Regions from separate parts of the Bacillus sp. 37MA genome, predicted to be linked through region 1. Evidence: riboswitches for the same ligand, from Rfam matches in the RefSeq annotation. Region 1 holds a riboswitch; each other region holds the start of a gene.

Region 1 (5,362 bases):
TAAAAAATAATACAGCAAAAACAATTAAAGATATCATTGGTGGTAAAAAAAACTTACTTATTCCTCTAACGAGTGAAATTTTCCGTACTTTCTGAAATAATGATTCAGGAATCCCTAACAAAAAAACAGGAGGGATAATAAAATATAAAATACTCATCTGAATCATATGCATACTGAATGAGAGATGCCCCATTGCTGATAAAGGACTGGCAATAGTTACGTAAAATAGAAATAAACTGAAGAAAAAGAGAAGTGGTTGTTTTTGATACATTTTCGTTTTTGTAAAGGCTTTCATTAATATAATATATAGTACAGCTACACAAATAACGCCTATTAAATAGGGGGGATTCCATAACGATTGACCGCTAAACAATATTTCAAAAAACATGCTATCACTCCTTTTGTTCTAATCGTGTTAAATTTTGTTATCCTCTTATTCTATTAGCCTTGTTTATTTCTTCTATAACGTCGTTATATATCGATAATCGATCATCCTATAAAATGATGTCATTCATCTTACATACTAAAAAATACTAGTACTTATAGGTTTTTGTATAATGTCATCGATTAAGATTGATCATATTAAACTCTATGTTTTAAGTATTGTAAAAAACGGAAAGCTGTTATAAATGTTGTTAAACAACAACATTTATAACAGCTTTCATTGATTATACTATTCGAGCAGAAAGGGATGTTGACATTGAGCATTCACCGTCTTCATTTATAAAAATAGCCTTGAATTTCTCATTAGTGAGAAACATCAAGGCTTTATATCGTTCATTATTCTCTTTCTTTTTAATTGCTGCCTTCAACAGCCGCTTTCAGTTCTACAGCGGCCTGTTTTACGTCATCTGCAAGGCTAATCGTTGAAATCACCGAAACACCGTCTGCGCCAGCAGCAATAACGGGCGCTGCATTATCAATGGTAATACCGCCAATGCCTACGATCGGGATAGTAAGATTTTGGGCCCGCATCGTTTTAATGAGTGCCGTTCCTGCAACTGGCCCCGTATCGGTTTTCGTACCTGTCTGATAAATCGGACCGGTTCCGACGTAGTCTGCACCGTCTGCGATTGCTTTTTTCGCTTCGTCCATCGTATGAACGGATACACCAACGATGCCTCCGTTTATTTTTCCCCGGACGCTAGAAGCTGCTTCGTCTTCCTGTCCGATATGTACACCATCCGCGCCAATTTCAACGGCCAGTTCGATATCATCATTTACAATAAACGGAATATTTGCTTCTCGACAAAGAGCTTGTAGACGAACAGCCTGCTCTTTTTTTGCGCTTCCTGCCAATGCATCTTTTCCCTTTTCACGAAATTGGAACATTGTAATACCGCCGTCAATCGCTGCTTGCAATGTCTCTTCAATCGACCGTTTACAGTTAGGTGTGCCTGCGATAAAGTAAACGGCCAGTTGTTCTCTTTTCATTAGCATCCACCCCGCTGCCGGTACGCCCAGTGATTCGTCGGACCGTGCCCGCTGCCGATGTTAATTCCATCTTCAATCGCCGCCTGAATAAATTGTTTCGCCATTTCAGCTGCTGTTCGCACAGATGCACCTTTCGCTATCGCTGCTGTCATCACGGCAGAAAATGTACAGCCCGTTCCATGCGTATCTTTCGTGTCAATTCGCTTTCCTGTAAATGTGTGGAACTCTTCACCATCGTACAGCAAATCATATGTCACGGCTCCTTCGTCATGTCCGCCTTTAATGAGCACATTTTTCACACCGAGTGCCGCAATCACCTTCGCTGCCTCTTTCTTATCTTCCTCTGATCTAATCGTTCGCTTTGAGATCACTTCTGCTTCCGGGATATTCGGGGTCACGACGAGCGCAAGCGGCAGCAATTTTGTTTTTAATGCTTCCATCGCTTCTTCCTGTAATAGCGGCGCGCCTCCTTTTGCGATCATGACTGGATCCACGATAACATTTGTAAAATGATGTTCTTTTATTTTCATTGCGACTGCTTCAATAATGTCAGCCGAGAATAACATGCCCGTTTTCAATGAATCTACGCCAATATCCGACGCAACCGCATCAATCTGCTTCTCAATCGCTTCCACACTCATTGGGTACACACCGTGAACGCCAAGTGTATTTTGTGCAGTGACAGCTGTTAATACGGATGTGCCAAATACACCAAGCTCTTGAAATGTCTTTAAATCGGCTTGAATACCTGCTCCACCCCCACTGTCCGAACCAGCAATGGTTAATGCTTTACGAATCGTCATTGGTTCCATTCCTCCCATTTCGCCTGTTGAATGATTTCATCTCTTCCTGTTAACGATAATTCATTTAAAAACGCTGTGGCAAACGTACCTGGACGATTTGGCCCTGATGTTTCTACTGCGCGCTCGGCTGCTACCCCGTAAAAGATGAGTGCGGCGGCCGCTGCTTTTGCATAGTTTTTTTCGACTGCACAAAACGATGCGATCACTGAACCGAGCAGACAGCCCGTTCCTGTCACACTCGTTAAGATCGGATCGCCATTTTGAACAATAAATGATTCATTTCCTGCAACGACATCTTCCGCTCCTGTAATAACGCACGTGACGCCGAGCATTTTTTCTGCTTCTTTTGCAAGATGACGAACATTCGCATTTCCGCCGCCATCCACGCCTTTTACTTGAACCGATTGTCCACATAAAACCGCAATTTCACCGGCATTTCCACGTAAAATGTCCACATTTACTTCCGCTAAAATTCGTTTTGCACTTTCGGTCCGGTATGGTGTTGCACCTGCTCCAACAGGGTCAAATAACACCGGAACACCCGCTTCGTTCGCTGCTTTTCCTGCTAAAATCATTGCATCGACTTTCGATGCTGTTAACGTACCGATGTTTAACACAACTGCACCGGCGATTTTCGCCATATCAGCTGCTTCTTCCACTGCATCTGCCATGACCGGTGAGGCACCGAGTGCAAGCAGACCATTAGCCGTAAAGTTTGTGACGACTGTGTTCGTTAAATTATGTACGAGCGGTTTATTTTTTCTGACATGTTCAAGCAATTCTGCTGCAAATACATTGTTCATCTGTTTCCATCCTTCCTACTTTTTAAAAATGTTTGTTTTCTGTAACCGAATGGCTACGATGACACCAAGAATAGAGCCCGTTATACTGCTGATGAGAAAGGCTGGCATAAAAAAGAGGGCGGCTGCTTCCATTCCTAAAAATAGATTTGCTATTGGTACAGATACAAGAGATGCTATTACACCCGTTCCCATGATTTCACCCGCTGCCGCAAATGAAGGCTTCTGCCATTTCTTATAAGCATAACCTGCGAGCAGCGCGCCAATCATACTTCCAGGAAACGCAAGAAGCGAACCGATCCCTAACAAGTTTCGAACAACAGCTGTCATAAAAGCAATGACAAGAGCTGGACCTGGTCCAAGCAAGATCGCAGACAACACATTGATAGCATGCTGCACAGGATACGCTTTGGCCACACCCGCCGGGAACCAAATAAATGTGGCGCCAAGTACAGAGATGGCTGTCAACAGTGCCATGATCGCCATATTTTTCGGTGAAAACATAAAATTCCTCCCATACAAAAAACCAGATCAGCAATACGTCTGATCCGGTTTGTCGTCAGTGATTGCTACTTCCCTACGCCGGTATTAACCGGATCAGGTAGTTGGGGTTAGGATAAGAATTCCCTCTCAGCCATGATATTGGCACCCCCAGTAGTCCTGTTTATTTTTTCATTAATTTTTGTACGGTCACAATAAGTTCTTCAATGACTTCAAGATCGCCTTCTTGAATGCGTTCAGTCACGCATGTTTTTACATGCCCTTCTAAAAGCATCGCTGCTACACTGTTTAATGCAGACTGTGTCGCGGCAATTTGCGTAACGATATCATCACAGTACATATCTTCTTCAATCATGCCTTTTATTTCGGGAATCTGCCCTTCAATGCGGTTCAGACGTGTCACTAAGTTTTTCTTGACACTTTCGGGATGGTGGCTTTTCTGCTCTTCGGCGGCACATGCCGCGTGTTCTTCCATCATGGCCGTCAACTCCTCTTATGCCAACTATAATAACATAAAAAAGACCGGCGCGGGGCCGGTCAACATTGATTACGCTTCAAATACGGTTACTTTTTTCATTTTGTCGCCTTGTTTCATGTTTTTAGCTGTTTCTAAGCCTGATGTAACCTTTCCAAAAACAGTATGAACTCCATCTAAATGAGGCTGTGGCTCATGTACTAAGAAGAACTGACTTGAACCTGTATCTTTCCCTGCGTGAGCCATTGATAAGCTTCCTGCCTCATGTTTGTTAGGATTGTTGGCAGTTTCACATTTGATCGTAGTGCCGCTTCCGCCCATTCCTGTACCTGTAGGATCGCCGCCTTGACTAACAAACCCCGGGATTACTCTGTGAAATACAACGCCATCATAAAAACCTTCATTCGCCAATTTTTCAAAGTTAGCTACTGTGTTAGGAGCATCCCCTGGGAAAAATTCAATCTCAATTTTTTCGCCATTTTCCATTTCAATCGTACCTTTTTTAGCCATAACAAACATCTCCATTTCAGATAAAATTAATCAGTCTTCATGATAACATTATTAGCGTCATAAAAAAAGCAGAGAGCTTTTTATCATGCCTTTACCTTCTATGACTCATAATTTTTGTTTTTTTCCATAAACATTTTACTCCTACCTTTTTGTGAAATGTTTTCCGCTTTCAAGATGACTCTTTTTTTCATATAATAGAAGTATTCTAGAAAAGGGAGTGTGATAGTGATGAAGACACGTCCCGGATTGCTGTGGAAAGCAGCTGTATTGTTTTTACTGCTTGCAGCCGGTGTATTCTGGTATGTACAGAAAACAAATGTAACGACCGTTATTCCATTTTCGTCAGTGGAAAACATTATCCAAAAAGAAAAGGGACAAGAGGTCGGGCTAGAAGAACATCCAGATGGTACTCTTCATATTTCCACGAAAAGCGGAGAATATACGTCTTATATTTCGCCCGGAAGTACAGCTGTGGATCGATTGAATGAAACGTACAATATTCGCTACGAATATGTAAAAGCGGAGGCGTATGAAAATTGGATCGCCATTGGTTTCATTTTAATCATTGCAGGAATCGGGTTTTATATTTATCGCAAGAAAGGCGGCGTTGGTGTTGCCCATTCAATGAAAAATAGTGTCTCTCATGCCCGTCCACTGCCGAATATCACATTACAAGACGTTGGTGGTTTGTCAGATGAAATGAAGGAAGACATCTTGCAAACACTTTCCATATTGAAAGAAAAAGACTTGTCCACACGACTTGGCATCGAACCGCCACGCGGCATTTTATTGTACGGGCCACCGGGTACGGGAAAAACATTGCTTGCCCAAGCCATTGC
Region 2 (5,362 bases), 410 kb from region 1:
CACTAATTTGACTAAGGGTAACAGGCTGACTAACCGCTATATATTCAAGAATACTATATTGAACGGGGGTAATGGCATCGGATTTAACATCTTTTGTAATTTCATGTGACACTTGATGAACAGCGGTAGTAAAGGCCACAAATTTATGAAAAAAAGCTTTTTTGTCCACAGGGATCACCTCCTATTGACACGATAACAAAATGATTATCAAAAAACAATTATCATTTGACAACTAAAAATAGGGTGTGCTACGATTTATTTATCAAATGATAAGTAAAGAGGTGGTACGATGAAAGCACTGGTTATTTATACGCATCCTAATCATCAGAGCCTAAGTTATGCATTTTTGAAAAAAGTCATGCAAGGAAGTAGTGAGAACCCCAATATAGCGGAAATAAAGGTGCTAGATTTATATGAGAAGGAGTTTAATCCGATCCTGGTTTTCAATGAGAAAAAACGCAGAAGGGATATACACTCCGATCCCCAACTTGAAAAATATCGAGAACAAATTATTTGGGCCGATAAAATAGTTTTCGTGTATCCGATCTGGTGGGGACGACCTCCCGCTATGCTTATGGGGTATATAGACCAAATGTTTGCCTCAGACTTTGCCTACAAAGATAAGGGTGGACTTCTGCCAGAAGGACTTTTGAAGGGGAGATCGGTTGTTTGTATTTCAACGATGAAGGGACCTACAAATTATCCGCTTCTCTGGTTGAATAATGCACATAAAATATTGATGAAAAGAGCCTTATTTAATTTTGTAGGAATCAAAAAAGTGAAGTTTTTTGAATTTGGCAATATGGAAAGTCCTAAGGGAAAACAAATAAAGAAATTAGAAAAAGTTTATCGTTATTTCAGAAAAGTAGACTGTTAAGAAAAACGTTTTCGTTACTTTTTAAATGGTTGGTACTGAATTTTTTAATAAAGTAGAAATGTTTCTTTAGAAGACGAAAACGCTAATTCATCAAATTATGAAAAGAAGCCGTCCGGAATAAATTCCAAAGGGCTTCTTTTCCAAACAAGTTTTCACGTTATCATGATTATCATTGTGAAAAAGAATATACCTTATCAATTATTAGTGGAAAATGGAAAGTTGTTGTTTTGTGGCATTTAGGTGTAGAAGGGCCACATCGCTTCAGCGAACTTCAAAGGCTTTTCCCAAAAATATCCTATAAGATATTAACAAATCAATTACGTGAACTCATAGATGATGGAATTGTTCATAGAGAAGTGTATCCAGACATTCCTCCGAAAATCGAATATTCAATGACTGACATTGTATGACGTTATTACCAATCGTTGAGATGATGTATGAATGGGGAAAAATGAGAATAGATCAAATTAAACAAGAAAACAACTATTTTGAATAAGAAAAATAACGAGATCGTTTTCAGTTATATAAAATGCCTGTCCTTTAAACGATAGATATATATTAGATATTTTGTTATGTGTGAGATTTCGGGCTTAATCCTCACTTATATTAAAAAGGCAGAAAGGGAAAAAAGGTTTATTTTGTTCAACAATCGGGCGCTTTAATTGAGGAAGGATCACAGAAATGATCAAACTTTTTTATAAAAGAATGATCCAATTGAGTATAGAAAGAGCGTGTTTTGATCAAACTTTATTTCAAAGCAACAAAAGCGACCGATCACCAGAAAAGGAGGACAATATATCTGCAAATTACTTATTATATAAAAATAGTATTGACAATTATTGTACCTTTTAATATTATAATAATTGATAATGATTATCATTTTCATAAAAGGAGGAGAATGTACATGTTATAAAATACTTAGTTTCTTAAGGTGGCTTTTTAGTTTAAAATTTCTGATTTTTTAAAATAGGAGGAATTAATTTTTAATTATGAATACGGGAATAACTCAGAAAAAATTAATTGCGGAATTTATTGGTACTTACTTTTTAGTATTCGCCGGTACTGGAGCTATTATCAGTAACACATTGACAGAAAGTTTAACACATATAGGCATTGCCCTAACATTCGGCTTAGTCGTTATAGCGTTAATTTATACGTTTGGTCACGTTTCTGGCGCTCATTTTAATCCTGCTGTAACGATTGGATTTTTAGTTAGTCGAGATATTTCTATAAAAGAAGCTATTCAATATATTATTGTTCAGATCATTGCAGCTATTGCAGCAAGTTCAACTTTATTGGCGATGTTCGGTAATGTAGCTAATTTAGGAGCGAATATGCCTAGATATTCATGGCAGCAATCATTTGTATTGGAATTTATACTTACCTTTTTATTAATGATGGTCATATTTGGATCAGCCGTTCATGGAAAAGCAGTAAAATCCTTTGCAGGTATTGCTATAGGTTCAACAATAGGTTTAGAATTAATGTTTGCTGGACCTATAAGTGGGGCATCAATGAATCCTGCTCGTGATATAGGTCCAGCGCTTATGTCTGGACAATTAGAATATTTATGGATTTATATTGTAGCTACAACATTAGGAGCTATTGTAGCTGCCATCATTTATAAATTGCTTCATGAATAGATTACTGAGGATGAATAATTGCTTCTTCAGTAAAAGATTCAGCTTTCATAGGAACATTATACCATACATCTTCAATTTTCTTTTCAAGAAAGACTTGAGTACCAGTCGAATACTCCATACCGCTAGCATTCTTAATATTAATTATGATTTTAAAAGAAATGGTCTCGTTGGCTACCGCGAAAAATGGAATGAATTTGATTTTCCGTTAAGTGCATATTTGAAACTAAAACATGCTGTTATTTATCGAAACAAATACCCATCAGCAGAAGTGATGGGAGAGCAGAGTGAGGAAATGTGAAGCAGTCTGAAAGATGAAATGGAATTATTGCTACAAGAAATCCATTAATCTTTTTATTCAACTAACGGGTGCATTAGTTTAAGAAACCAGACAAAAATCAATATTAGACCTTAACAGAGCACAATTCAAAAGAATTATGTTTTTGTCTTCCCATTTTAGGTAAAAAGTATCATTATTTACCTAAAATAATTTTGAGTCCAATTAATATTTTTTTCGGTAATATGTACCCTTGAACCAAATCGTTTGATAAATGGAAGTCCAAGTTTCTTCCCAAATATATAACTTATAACATCTAGGGATCTAAAAAATCAAATAGCATGTTCGTGTTGTCAGCTTCATGAAAATTTTTGGAATTTTGATTGACTTTATTAGAAAGCGTGTGTAGAGTAAATATTAAATTAATAGGAAGACCACTAGGGGAGTCATTTAATGGCTGAGACAGGAGTGATCCTGGACCCTTTGGACCTGATCTAGGTAATACTAGCGTAGGAAAGTGGAGTCTGTGTATGGATATATACAATTATTCTGCCGCTCCTTTTTTGGAGCGGCTTTTTCGTTTTTAATTTTTAGTCGCTTCATCTAGTGTCTTCCCATTTAACCAATAAGGGGGAAATAGTATGAGTTTTTCAGCAGAACTGAGGAAAGAAGCAACGCCTATCTTTAATGCGATTTTTGAACATCCTTTTGTACAAGGAATTGCCAATGGAGAATTAAAAAAGGAACAATTAATTCATTATGTTAAACAGGACTTTGAATATTTGAATTCCTTTACCAGAATCTATGGAATAGCGGTTTCAAAGTGTGAGAAACGTGAAGATATGGCTATGTTTAATCAGCAAATTTCATTTGTTTTAAACAGTGAAACCCATCCACATAATAATTTTTGTCAAGTTGCAGGTGTTCCATTTGAGGTATTACAAGGGTATCCGTTAGCTCCATCTGCCCTTCATTACACCCGTCATATGCTTACAGTTGCACATGAAGGAACATTAGGGGAAATTTTAGCTGTGTTATTACCATGTCCGTGGACATATTGGGAAATTGGAAAAAGATTATTAACTGAGGTTAATCCAGATCGTTCTCATCCATTTTATGAGTGGATAAATTTTTATGGTAATCGTACAGATTCGATAACACCAAAATTTTGTGCCCGTTTAGATGAGTGGGCAAAGGAAGCAACAGAGAGAGAAAAAGAAAAGATGAAAGAGCATTTCTTATTAAGTTGTCAGCTTGAATATATGTTTTGGGATATGGCCTATAAACTTGAAGAATGGCCTGTAAAAATGGAGGTAGTGAAATGATGGATTGGAAGATGAAAGAAGTCGTTCTTACTGTCATTCTAGCGGTGGCTTGTGGAGTGATCTATTTAGGATGGTCTACGCTTTGGATTCCGATTTCCGCTATTGTGGGGCCGACGGGTGCAGGTTTTATGTTTGGAATTTGGGTGATTGCTAGTCCAATAGTAGCGTATATAATCCGTAAACCAGGAGCTGCGTTTATTGCAGAGGTTGCAGCAGCAGCTGTTGAATTATTAACTGGAAGTCATTTTGGTCTATCAGCTCTTTTAATTGGTGTCTTTCAAGGTATTGGTTCAGAAATTGCATTCGCGATATTCAGATATAAACGCTACACTCTCTTTACATTAATGCTATCGGGGGCTCTTGCAGCGGTTGGAGGCATGATCTATAACTTAATGGCCAACGGTTTTGGATACTACACTACGGGAGTACTTTTTACCACGTTAGTAATTCATATCATTAGCGGAATGATTCTTGGTGGTTTGTTAGCGAAGGTAGTCGTGGACGCACTCGCAAAAACAGGTGTTTTAGAACAATATGAAATTATGAAGGAAAAAAGGAAAAGGGAAATCGGCAATGAAAATGTTTCTGGGATGTAAAGATCTTTCCATTCGCTTTTATAATCGATCTGAAAAAATACTCAGTAATATTACTTTGTCAATAAATAAAGGAGAGAAAGTATTAATACTAGGGCCTAGTGGGAGCGGGAAGTCTACTTTGATTTCCGCTCTTGCAGGGATTATCCCTGAGCATATTGAGGCAGAGTTAAGTGGTGAAGTATTTCTCAGGAAAGATGCTGGTGTGATGTTTCAAGATCCTGATTCTCAATTTTGCATGCTTCATGTGGATGAAGAGATTGCTTTTAGTCTCGAAAACCGATCAATTCCGCGAAAAGATATGGACAAAATGATTTCTGACTTGATGAATAAAGTAGGGCTAAAGATAGATAAAAAAACACCAATTGAAACACTATCAGGTGGGATGAAACAGAGATTGGCGTTAGCTTGTTTATTAGCATTAGAACCAGAAGTATTGTTCTTTGATGAACCAACAGCCCAACTTGACCCTGCTGGCAGGAACGAGATATTTGATTTATTGAATCAACTTGGCCAACAGACAAACCAAACGATGGTATTTGTAGAACATGTACTAGATGGCTGCATCGAATGGATGGATCGGGTCATTATCATAAATGAGAGTGGAGATATTATCGGGGATGGGGAGCCAAAAGAGATTCTGTTAAATT
Region 3 (5,362 bases), 3.2 Mb from region 1:
CATCCAGACGGCGAGCCCTACGCCAAGCACAATCGAAATCGCAAGACCGATTAAAATGATTGCAAGTGTCGACGGCAAATGGTCAAATAACAACACTTCTTTCAGTTCCCATAGCTTCAAGGCGACCCCTGATGGCGACGGCAAAATGAACAGTAAATTAATTGAACGAGCGACCGCTTCCCAAATGAGTAATAGGAAGACGATAAGACCAGCTGCCGGGAGATATTGTTTCATAGGGTCACTCCTCCTCGCAGCTGTTCAATTAATTCATCTTTCCATTTCAAAACAGCCGGATCATTTAAATCCCGTAGTGACCGTGGACGGCCGAGCGGTACGACGACTTCTTGTAACTTGTGCACCGGTGCTTCTTGAAACACGAAAATGCGGTCTGATAAAAAGAGTGCTTCATTCACATCATGCGTGATGAACAAAATCGTTTTTTCACGTTTTCCCCACTGTTCTAAAAGCCACTCCTGCATCGACAGCCGCGTAATCGCATCGAGTGCGCTAAACGGTTCGTCAAGTAACAGGACATTTGATCCTGTTAAGATTGAGCGTAAAAACGAGACGCGCTGTTTCATTCCACCGGACAATTCACCAGGGAATTTGTTTTCAACGCCGGTTAAACCAAACTCATCCAGGAGCGGCAAAATGTGTTTTTGGGCGTCTTTTTTGCTAATGCCGCTAAGTTCTAACGGCAGGGCAGCGTTGTCCATTACTGTCCGCCATGGCATTAATAAATCTTGCTGTGGCATATAGCCGACTTTGCCATGACGGTTTTGATGGTTTTCACCGTTGATCAAGACCGTACCTTCGCTTTGAATTTCAAGCCCGGTGATGAGACGGAACATCGTACTTTTCCCAGAGCCACTTGCACCGATGATCGTAATGAATTCGCGGTCGTAAATGGTCATGTCGAGATGATCAAGAATCGGTTTTTGGCTGCCGTATGAGAACGACACGTCCCGGAATTCGAGCACCGGTTTACACATCGCCAGGCCACATTACTCCGTTGTATGCCATGTCCCAGAACATGTATTCAAAACGGGTTGTGTTTAAAAAGATTTCTTCCAGTTTCGCGAGTTCCGCTTCTGACTTGCCAACTGTGTGCTCATCTAAAAGATCGATGCACCATTGTGCCATCTGGCCAAATTCCTCTGATGCATACATATTGATCCATTCGCCGTACAGCTCATGATCAGCAGCTCCGGGGACCCTATGCAGTTCTTTGCCGATTTCCCAGTAACTCCATGCACAAGGGAGAACAGCTGCAATCACCTCTGCAAGTGTACCGTTCTGGGCCGCGTGCAGCATATAATGTGTGTATGCGAGTGTAATGGGCGACGGTTTGGCAGTCTCTAACTCTTCTTCTGATATGCCGAATCGGGCCGCGTATTGCCGATGAAGTGACATTTCTTCGTTTAATGTTCCGTCCAGGAGCGCCGCGAATTTGCCCATTGTCTGAAGATCATCCGCTTTGACCGCACCGAGTGCGAACACTTTCGCATATTGAATTAAATACAAATAGTCCTGCACCATGTAAAAACGGAACTTTTCCGGGTCAAGCGTACCGTCTGCTATTCCTTTCACGAAAGGATGATCGTGATTTTGACGCCATATCGGTAGTAATTTTCCATGTAATTGTTCACTGAATTTCATTGACTTTTTCCTCCTTTTCCTTATTCGTCCAATCATAAATAAATTGAATCATTACTTTCGTATAGTCGACGAGTTCGTTAATGGCAAGCTGCTCGTTCACCGCATGGGCATGACGCAAATGGCCAGGTCCATAAATCGCTGTCGGTATACCCGATGAACCGAGCCAGCCGCCGTCTGTGACAGATGGTGACACATCAACAACTGGTTTTTCGTCGAATACAGACACATGTGATTGAATAAGTGATTGAACAGCCGAATGATTAGGATCAACTTCAAACGACGGGAATATTTCACCACGTTCTTCAATCATGGATGTACCTCCCCATTCAAAAATCGGCGGGTTTTCCTGCATCCAAAGATCGCCTTTCGCTATGTTACGAATATAGTCTTCCACTTCTTTTGCAACTTGTTCATGCGTTTCATCCGGATAAAAATGAACAGTAATCCAGAGACGGCACTCATCAGCGATAAATGCCGCATGCCTTCCCCCTTCAATAACCGCCGGATTGATTGTCGTCGTGCCAGGCGGAAAGCCCGGATAGCTTTTCATGACTGCCCAATGACGCTCCAATTCTTGCAAACCATTGATAACTTTTGTCATTTTTTCAATCGCACTAGCACCCATCAACTTGCCGCCGGCGTGAATCATTTGCCGGCGCGTCGCATCGTGAAACGTCTGCTCACTTTTTAGCGTAATCCAGCCGGTAATGACGCCACCCTGCCCTTGAATATGTAGGTCACTCGTATCAACGACGAGCGCAAAATCAGCCATATAGCCGCGTTTGCAGCATTCAAGCGTGCCCGCTTCACCGACTTCTTCGCCAATAACCGACTGAAACGTTAGATCACCAGGGAGTTGAATACCCGCTTCATGCAGCAGCTGAATAGCAAATAGGGCACCAGCAAGGCCCCCTTTCATATCAGCAGCACCCCGTCCGATAACCGTACCATTTTTCACAATAGGTGTGAACGGATCGGTTTCCCATTTCTCATCGGGGCTTACTTCCGCTACATCTATATGGCCGTTAATAATCAGACTTTGATAGTTTCCGCTGTCCGTGCCTTTTAGCGTTCCAACAACATTAGGATCGTTCGGATACACATCCCATTTATCAATCTTGAACGCTCTTTTTTCAAGAAAGTCGGCCATGAATTGCTGTGCCTCACTTGTGTTTCTCGCAGGCGGTGCCGGTGTTTTAAACGATATCAATGTTTTTAGTAGATCGATAAGTTCATCTTTCCGTTCATCGATTTCATTATGTAGTTTTTGAATTTTTTCCATGTTGTACTCCTTTCCGTAACGCAAAAAATCCGTCTCTTCGCAGGGAAGAAACGGATGTGATGACGTTATAATGGAGTGATACAACGGTTCAAGACACCTCTTCCCTACGCCGGCATTATCCGGTTCAAGTTATAAGGGTTAAAGCAGTTCGCCTCTCTCAGCTCCATTATGAGCACCCCCAGCGGTGATTCCTATTTAATTTAACCTTATTAGTAGTTTTATCACATTAAAGTAGTTTATTCAATGGCAAATACAATTTTCCCTAACTGCTCTGCTTTGTCTATGCGTGTAAATGCCTGCTCAAATTGATCAAGCGGATACACTTGGTCAACAATCGGATGTAACTTGTACTGTTCGATCAATTGTATCATTTCCTCAAGCTCTTCCCCACTGCCCATCGTCGAACCAAGCATATTGAACTGACCGTAAAAGAATGCACGCAGGTTAAACGTTACTTCGTCGCCTGCTGAAGCACCGAACGTAACAATTGTACCACCTTTACGAAGTTGATTGAGCGATTTACTGAATGTCGCTGCACCGACGCATTCGATAACGAGATCCATTTTTTGATTGTTTAGTGCTTCTGCCCAGTCACTTTCTGAATCGATCGCTTTGTCCGCACCAAGTTCGATTGCTTTTTGCCGTTTTGCTTCTGAACGGGACGTGACAAAAACGCGAGCGCCTGCTGCTTTTGCAAATTGTAAAAGGAATGTTGCCACACCACTGCCGATACCTGGAATGAGGACATTCATGCCTTCTTTTACCTGGCCGCGAGTAAATAGTGCACGGTATGCTGTCAGTGCTGCAAGTGATAATACTCCCGCTTCTTCCCATGACAGATGCGCCGGTTTTAAAACAGCATTTTCAGCTGGAATAACGATCGATTCCGCAAATGTGCCATGAAACGGCAAGCCGACAATTTCAAATCCTTCCGGCGGCGCATCGCTGTTTTCCTTCCACCCAAGGCCCGGGTTAATGATGACTTCATCGCCCACTTGGACAGACGTCACCCCTTCACCAACCGCGTCAATGATACCCGCCCCGTCTGATCCAATAATGAGCGGCGGCTCGTTTTCTTTATGCCGATGCAAAACGAACAGGTCGCGATGGTTTAATCCGGCTGCTTTTAATTTCACCCTCACTTCCCCTGAAGATGGCAACCCTTCTTCCATCTCACGGTATGTAAGCCCTGCTATTCCTGCTTGTCCTTCGTGAACGACTGCTTTCATAATATCCCCTCCAAGTAGGTCTCTGTGCTATAATTTTAACATATAAGTAATAATTTGAAAGGATTGAAGCAACATGAATTCGTTTTTCAAACAATTTGCAGGACATGATCTTTCATTTATCTTAAAACGGTTTGCGGAACTTTTTCCTTTTGAAAACCTAGATGTTTTAAATAGATATGAACAGGAAATCACACCAGAATTCCTGAAAGAGAAACTAATCGATAATCAGCGTGGGGGTCTATGTTATGAACTGAATGCTCTGTTATTTTTAACGTTGAAAGAGCTTGGTTTTGACGTACAACTCACGACTGGCACAGTGAAAAATGAAGGGGTTTGGGCAATTGATCATACGCATGCGACCGTGTTGCTGAAACAAGATGGACACCTTCATCTTGTTGAGAGTGGCTTCGGTAACCGGCTGCCGCTCTCCCCACTTTTATTGGACGGTGAATCTGTATCATCTCCAGCCGGGACATTCAGATTCCAGATGGTTACAACAGAAAAAGGCACATTAGCAATGGAACAGCTCGTAAACGATGAATGGATCGTACGCTATGGGTTTTCTCCTGAGCCTGTGAACTGGAGCGAATTAACGAAAATGAAGGAGACGATTCACCACGATGAGCGATCGACTTTTACACAAGCTCCGGTGATCGCTGGCATTACAGGCGGCGGAACGTTTTCAATCGCAAGGGACCGGCTTCGTTTGAAATGGCCAGATGGATCAGAAAAAATAGTTGAATTTGAACATGACAATGATTTTTTAAAAGAAGTCACCCGTTACTGCTCACCATCTATTGTGAAAGAAGCTGAATTATATTTAAATGCTGAATTTCGTGACGAAAAAAGAAACGAAAGTAAAGAAGGCGATCACAAATGAATATGTGGCATGAGCGCTTTAAAGTAAATGAATATGTATATGGAAAAGAACCAAATGAATTTATCCGAACTGCCGCTCCATTCATTAAAAAAGGTGGTCAAGTTCTTTCAATTGCTGAAGGTGAAGGTCGAAACGCCGTTTTCCTAGCCGGTGAGAAATTCATAGTTAACACATGGGATTATGCACAGTCCGGCATCGATAAAACGGAGAAACTTGCAATAGAAAAAGGTGTCGTTGTAAACATGGAACTGCGTGATCTCGCCGACGTTGAATGGCCAGAAAACAAATGGGATGCCATCATTCACGTGTTCG
Region 4 (5,362 bases), 3.0 Mb from region 1:
CCGGCACGTCCTGCGAGAACGCCGTATTTCATCGCTTCAGCCATTCTCACTGGGTCATTTGCACCCGACACTGCTGTGTTAAGAAGGACACCATCGGCACCGAGTTCCATCGCTTTTGCCGCATCAGAAGGCACGCCAATTCCAGCGTCGACAATAACTGGTACAGAAGACTGTTCAATAATGTAACGGATGTTGAGCGGATTGATAATGCCAAGACCTGTGCCGATTGGCGATGCACCTGGCATAATCGCGTGGCAGCCAAGATCCTCAAGCCGTTTTGCGAGCAGCACATCATCTGACGTGTAGGGCAAAACGATAAACCCTTCTTCAAGCAGCATTTCAGATGCTTTTAGTGTTTCAATCGGGTCTGGCAATAGCGTTTTATTACAGCCGATCACTTCGACTTTAATCATGTCACAAAGTCCGGATGCTTTTGCAAGTTTTGCGATGCGGACCGCTTCTTCCGCTGTTTTCGCGCCAGCCGTATTTGGCAGCAACGTATAGTTCTTTACATCAATCTTTTCTAAAAAGTTCGGTTGATTTGGTTCGAAAATATTCATCCGGCGTACCGCAAACGTTAAAATTTCTGTTTCTGATTTTTCTACCGCTTCTTTTTGAATATCGAAATTCGGGAATTTCCCGGTTCCGAGCAACAATCTAGATTTAAATGAATAAGGTCCAATGTTTAACATATTATCCGCCTCCTACAAATTGAACGATTTCAATCCGGTCGCCATCACTGAGCGCCGCATCATCGCGTGTTGTTTTGTCTAAAATCGATTGATTAAGTTCAACAATAGCCATTTCTTTATTCAACTTAAAGTGATCAAGCAAATCGCGAACTGTTGTGACGTGATCTGGAAGTTGCACGTCACGTCCGTTTACGGTCATGTTCATACAAGTAATTCCTCCTTTTTTGTTTGAAACCGGGATGGAGAGAAAGGAGCAAGAACAGCGGCTGTTTTTTCACAGCCATTCAAATACCGTTCCATTAACACCCCGGTTACAGGACTTAATAAAATACCATTCCGATAATGACCTGTGCATATGGAAAGGCCTTTAATCGAAGGATGGGCGCCGATAATTGGCAATCCATCAGATGATTGCGGTCTCACCCCGGTCCATGTACGGTCAATGATCCCTTCGTCAAGCACTGGCAAAAGCCGCGCCGCCCGGTTTAATAAAGAGCGGATGCCGCCTGCTGTAACAGATGAGTCAAACGAGCCGGGATAAGATGTCGCACCAATCAACAGTTCCTTATTGCGCTTTGGCACGATGTAACAGCCATCAACGGCAAAAACGGTTTTTACAGGCGCCGCTTCGCTCAGTTTCACTGATATGCATTCGCCTTTTACCGGAATGATCGGAGGCATGAAATCCGCTTCCGCAAATAATGTACCGCTCCACGCGCCGGCCGCATTAATGACCCGGTCTGAATGAAACACTCCGCGGGCTGTTTGTACACCGCATACTGTATTCGCTTCCACTACGACGCGAATGACAGCCTCTCGTTCGTACACGTGCACACCAGCATTCACCGCCGCCTGCAAAAACGCGCGGGCAAGCAACGGTGCTTTCACCTGATTGTCTTTTTCTAAATAAATGGCACCGGCTGTTTCAATTGACATACACGACTCTACAGACGGCACATCATCTGGTTCGAGCCACTTAACAGATGCATCTTTGCCGGATAAAAAGGCATACTGCTTGAGAAGAGCTGGCTTATCATCGGCTGTAGCCGCTACTTTTAACAGTCCGGCTTTGCGCAATTCAATATCCACACCGGACTCTTCGAACAACTCATCGCGAAGATCTGGAAACATCGCCCGGCTTTCAAGTGCTATATTCATAAGCGGGTTTTCATACTCAAATTCATTTTGAGCACCGAGCATTCCGCCTGCTGCAATCGACGCTTTACCTGCTGTACCGGCGTCAAACACCGCCACAGACAAACCAGATTTCGCTAGCCGGTAGGCAATTGAACAGCCAATCACACCGCCGCCAGCAATAATGACATCGTATCGTCTCATCGTTTTCACTCCTCTTTTTTAAAAAAAGCAGAAATCATCGCCGCACCAGCCGCGCCCGCTTCAATTACTGTTTTCACGTTACCGGAATGAATGCCGCCGATTGCGATGACAGGAATAGAAACGGCCTTTGTTACACCGCGCAGCGCATTTAGTCCGCGACCGGGGAGACCTTCTTTTGAAGGGGTCGTGAAAATATGGCCGAAGTAAATGTAGTCAGCGCCATCTATCTCTGCTTGTCTCGCTGTATCTACAGAATGAACAGATTTGCCGGCCTGGATGTCTGGATGGGAACGCTTGAATATTTTCAAGCGTTCATCGAATTCCGTAAAGTGAACCCCTTGTAATCTATAACGAACAGCGATATCAGGGCAGGAATGAACGATTAATTTCTCGGGCGAGATGCCGCGTTTTATCATGTGCTTTATTTTTGAATCAATGTCTGTTTCAGATAACTGCTTTTCGCGTATACAAATCGCTTCAACATTTGGATAAAGAGAGGCAGCAGTCACTATAGCTTTTTCAGAAAGGCCGGTACCGTCCGTTACTGCATGAATCAAATGCATCATCTCCATTTTTAAACATACAAAAAGCGCTGCTTCCCAGTATGGAAAGCAGCGCTGTATAAATAACACAATATAAATAAAGGTCTCGCCACTTTCCTACGCCAGTACGAACTGGATCAGGTTCCAGGAATCCCAAAGTAATCACTTTGATCTCAGCCTTTTAAAAAGGCACCTCCAGTGGATTAATATTCAATTTTTTTTAGCTTATCATATTATTCAGATAATGTCACCTATGAAAATGATTTGTAAAAGCACAAGACAAAATGACGGAATTTATTTGAAAACAAGCTTTATTTTATTTTTTGTAAAAATATGTCGTGAAATATGTTTCATAACATGCGCATATAGGGAATAGAATAAAGGTAATAAGAAAAAAGGGGAAGCCGTATGCAAACAGAGAAGGAACAAATGATATGGATTGAACGGTTAATGAAAAAAGGGATTTTTAAATATGGTAACCGTCAGCTTTATGAATTAACGGTCGATGAATTGATTCATTTAAATGATGGAAACAAACAAATAAATAATTAAGAAAAAAGCTCAGACGCAGTCCATCGCGTTTGAGCTTTTTTCTTTTTTAGTGTTGAGTAGACACTAGGTTCACGGTTCTCTGCGTAATAAATAAGCGGAATGTGCCGGTTAAAAAAACGATGAAAATGAATCCGATAAAATGAGTAAGGGAGCTCTATTAATAAAAAGCCGAGTGATACGACAGTGATCAGTTATATGAATGTATCTTGTAGGCAAACAGCATTTCTTTTAATGTCGCATGTTTTTTCTCTGAATTGTGCGGTTCTGGCAGTCAGCCCGCCAATTTCATACGTTTGCTGAAAAATATATACCAGAAAAAGTGTAAACTTTTCTTTTTACGTATGAAAAAGAGAATGGCGGGTAATAAGAAAAGAGATGTTTAAAATAGAGGAGATGACTGTTTGAATTATATAATCTGGATTGGCAGCTATGCGAAAAAAGAAGAACCAGGCATTTATAAGGTAAATGTGGATACGGACAATGAAAAGTTAAATGTGACGGGCCGATACGCCGGTGCTGAAAATCCATCTTTTTTAGCAGAAGCAGAAGGATATTTATTTGCGGCATCCGAAATGATGAAGGGTCAGGTAGATCTTTTTAAAATTGATGAAGAAGGATTGGATAGACGAGCGACAGCAGATGCGGGTGAAATGGCACCATGTCATATTTATGCAGAAGACACATCAGCCTGGACCGCCAATTATGGGGGATCAGTGACAAAATATGAACGCGACGGCGATCGCTTGACGAAAACGGCATTTGTGAAACATGAAGGAAGCGGACCGAATGCAGAACGGCAAGATGCACCGCATGTTCATTCTGTTACACCGTTTCCAGATGGGTTGCATCTAGTCGTGTGCGACCTTGGAACCGATACGCTTGCTGTATATGAAAAAAATGAACTTAAGCTCGTAAAGAAAGTGAAAACAGCACCGGGTTCGGGACCACGAATGGCGCTTTTTCATCCGGACTTGCCGGTTTTATATGTCATAAATGAGCTAGATTCAACTGTTTCAATTTACAAGGTGGAAATTGGCGGAAATATTATGCATTTAGACACAATCGCTGCGCTTCCGGCCGGATACACCGGCGTGCATACAGGTGCTGATCTACAATTTAGTCCCGACAAGAGGTTTCTATACGTGTCTATTCGTGGATGGAACGGGTTTGCTATTTTTGATATTCAAGGAGAAGGTGCACTTTCACAGCCGCGTCACGTAGAAGGAGCGGGGAAAACACCACGCAGTTTTTACGTGTTGCCGGACGCACCGTATTTAGTTACAGCTTATCAAGATTCAAATGAACTTGCCTTGTTTAAAATAGAGGAAAATGGGTTACCCGTTTTTATAGAAGAGAAAGTTACGATTCGAGAACCAGTATGCGTCATTAAGAAAGGAGAAAAATAAATGAATATTTCGTTAAAAGGAAAAACAGCGCTCGTCACAGGCGGGGGTTCCGGCATTGGCCGCGCAACAGTCATTCGTTTTGCAGAAGCGGGAGCCAATGTCATCCTTCTGGATCGGAGCCCGGAAAATTCAGATGATCTTGTGAAAAAAATCGGCGAAGACCGTGCTTTGCATGTAAAAGCGGATGTGTCAAAAGCAGATGAGATGGAAAAAGCGATTAATGAAGCGGCTGCGAAGTGGGATGGCATCGATATTGTATTTGCAAATGCCGGACAAAATGGGACATTTACACCGCTTGAACATTTGGATCCGGACGACTGGAATTCCGTTATAATGACGAATTTAACCGGCACCTTTTTAACGTTAAAATATTCTATACCTTATTTGAAAAAAAATGGTGGAAGCGTCATTATTACATCGTCTATTAATGGAACAAGGACATTTAAAAATTTTGGTTTTTCTGCCTATGCAACAACGAAAGCGGGTCAAGTCGGTCTCGGCAAAATGGCTGCTGTTGAACTCGCACAGTTTAAAGTGCGTGTAAACGTTATTTGCCCAGGCGCGATTGAAACGAATATTGATGAAAGTACAAATATGGAAGATGAGAAGCTGAAAGAAATTCGTATACCAATTGAGTATCCGGAAGGCAATCAACCGCTTGCAGGAGGTTCTGGAAAGCCGGAACAGGTCGCGGATCTCGTTCATTATTTGGCAAGCGACGCCGCAAGCCATGTGACCGGCTCGGTTATTTATGTAGATGGAATTGAGTCATTATTATGATTTTTTCTACAAAAGGTGAAAAGTTTAATGCACTCATTGAAGAACAGATGAG

Evidence for each region. Region 1 has a riboswitch for thiamine pyrophosphate ahead of thiW (energy coupling factor transporter S component ThiW). Riboswitches for the same ligand answer to the same signal wherever they lie in the genome.
Region 2: another riboswitch for thiamine pyrophosphate. It lies ahead of tenA (thiaminase II); the one in region 1 lies ahead of thiW (energy coupling factor transporter S component ThiW).
Region 3: another riboswitch for thiamine pyrophosphate. It lies ahead of A3M5_RS0120000 (acetylornithine deacetylase); the one in region 1 lies ahead of thiW (energy coupling factor transporter S component ThiW).
Region 4: another riboswitch for thiamine pyrophosphate. It lies ahead of A3M5_RS23320 (thiamine phosphate synthase); the one in region 1 lies ahead of thiW (energy coupling factor transporter S component ThiW).

What each region holds. Positions count from the first base shown of each region.
Region 1 covers NZ_KB889752.1:453,537-458,898, reverse strand. The annotation lists gene A3M5_RS22095 (cytochrome c oxidase assembly protein) at 1-388, opposite strand, end outside; gene thiE (thiamine phosphate synthase) at 796-1,434, opposite strand; gene thiD (bifunctional hydroxymethylpyrimidine kinase/phosphomethylpyrimidine kinase) at 1,434-2,237, opposite strand; gene thiM (hydroxyethylthiazole kinase) at 2,234-3,040, opposite strand; gene thiW (energy coupling factor transporter S component ThiW) at 3,056-3,541, opposite strand; TPP riboswitch at 3,595-3,700, opposite strand; gene A3M5_RS0102450 (metal-sensitive transcriptional regulator) at 3,702-4,016, opposite strand; gene A3M5_RS0102445 (peptidylprolyl isomerase) at 4,086-4,523, opposite strand; gene A3M5_RS0102440 (AAA family ATPase) at 4,752-5,362, shown strand, end outside.
Region 2 covers NZ_KB889752.1:858,868-864,229, forward strand. The annotation lists gene A3M5_RS0104730 (MarR family winged helix-turn-helix transcriptional regulator) at 1-169, opposite strand, end outside; gene A3M5_RS0104735 (NAD(P)H-dependent oxidoreductase) at 290-877, shown strand; partial or broken gene A3M5_RS24360 (winged helix-turn-helix transcriptional regulator) at 1,075-1,373, shown strand; gene A3M5_RS0104740 (MIP/aquaporin family protein) at 1,867-2,520, shown strand; gene A3M5_RS26560 (immunoglobulin-like domain-containing protein) at 2,522-2,638, opposite strand; TPP riboswitch at 3,224-3,327, shown strand; gene tenA (thiaminase II) at 3,436-4,119, shown strand; gene A3M5_RS0104755 (ECF transporter S component) at 4,119-4,715, shown strand; gene A3M5_RS0104760 (ABC transporter ATP-binding protein) at 4,693-5,362, shown strand, end outside.
Region 3 covers NZ_KB889752.1:3,629,191-3,634,552, reverse strand. The annotation lists gene A3M5_RS0120015 (ABC transporter permease) at 1-234, opposite strand, end outside; gene A3M5_RS0120010 (ABC transporter ATP-binding protein) at 231-992, opposite strand; gene tenA (thiaminase II) at 985-1,659, opposite strand; gene A3M5_RS0120000 (acetylornithine deacetylase) at 1,646-2,941, opposite strand; TPP riboswitch at 3,026-3,131, opposite strand; gene A3M5_RS0119995 (zinc-binding dehydrogenase) at 3,178-4,170, opposite strand; gene A3M5_RS23355 (arylamine N-acetyltransferase family protein) at 4,244-5,050, shown strand; gene A3M5_RS0119985 (class I SAM-dependent methyltransferase) at 5,047-5,362, shown strand, end outside.
Region 4 covers NZ_KB889752.1:3,494,907-3,500,268, forward strand. The annotation lists gene A3M5_RS0119225 (thiazole synthase) at 1-692, opposite strand, end outside; gene thiS (sulfur carrier protein ThiS) at 694-897, opposite strand; gene thiO (glycine oxidase ThiO) at 894-2,030, opposite strand; gene A3M5_RS23320 (thiamine phosphate synthase) at 2,036-2,587, opposite strand; TPP riboswitch at 2,670-2,779, opposite strand; gene A3M5_RS24940 (Fur-regulated basic protein FbpA) at 2,981-3,124, shown strand; gene A3M5_RS0119250 (lactonase family protein) at 3,526-4,530, shown strand; gene A3M5_RS0119255 (SDR family oxidoreductase) at 4,531-5,310, shown strand; gene A3M5_RS0119260 (DUF6612 family protein) at 5,307-5,362, shown strand, end outside.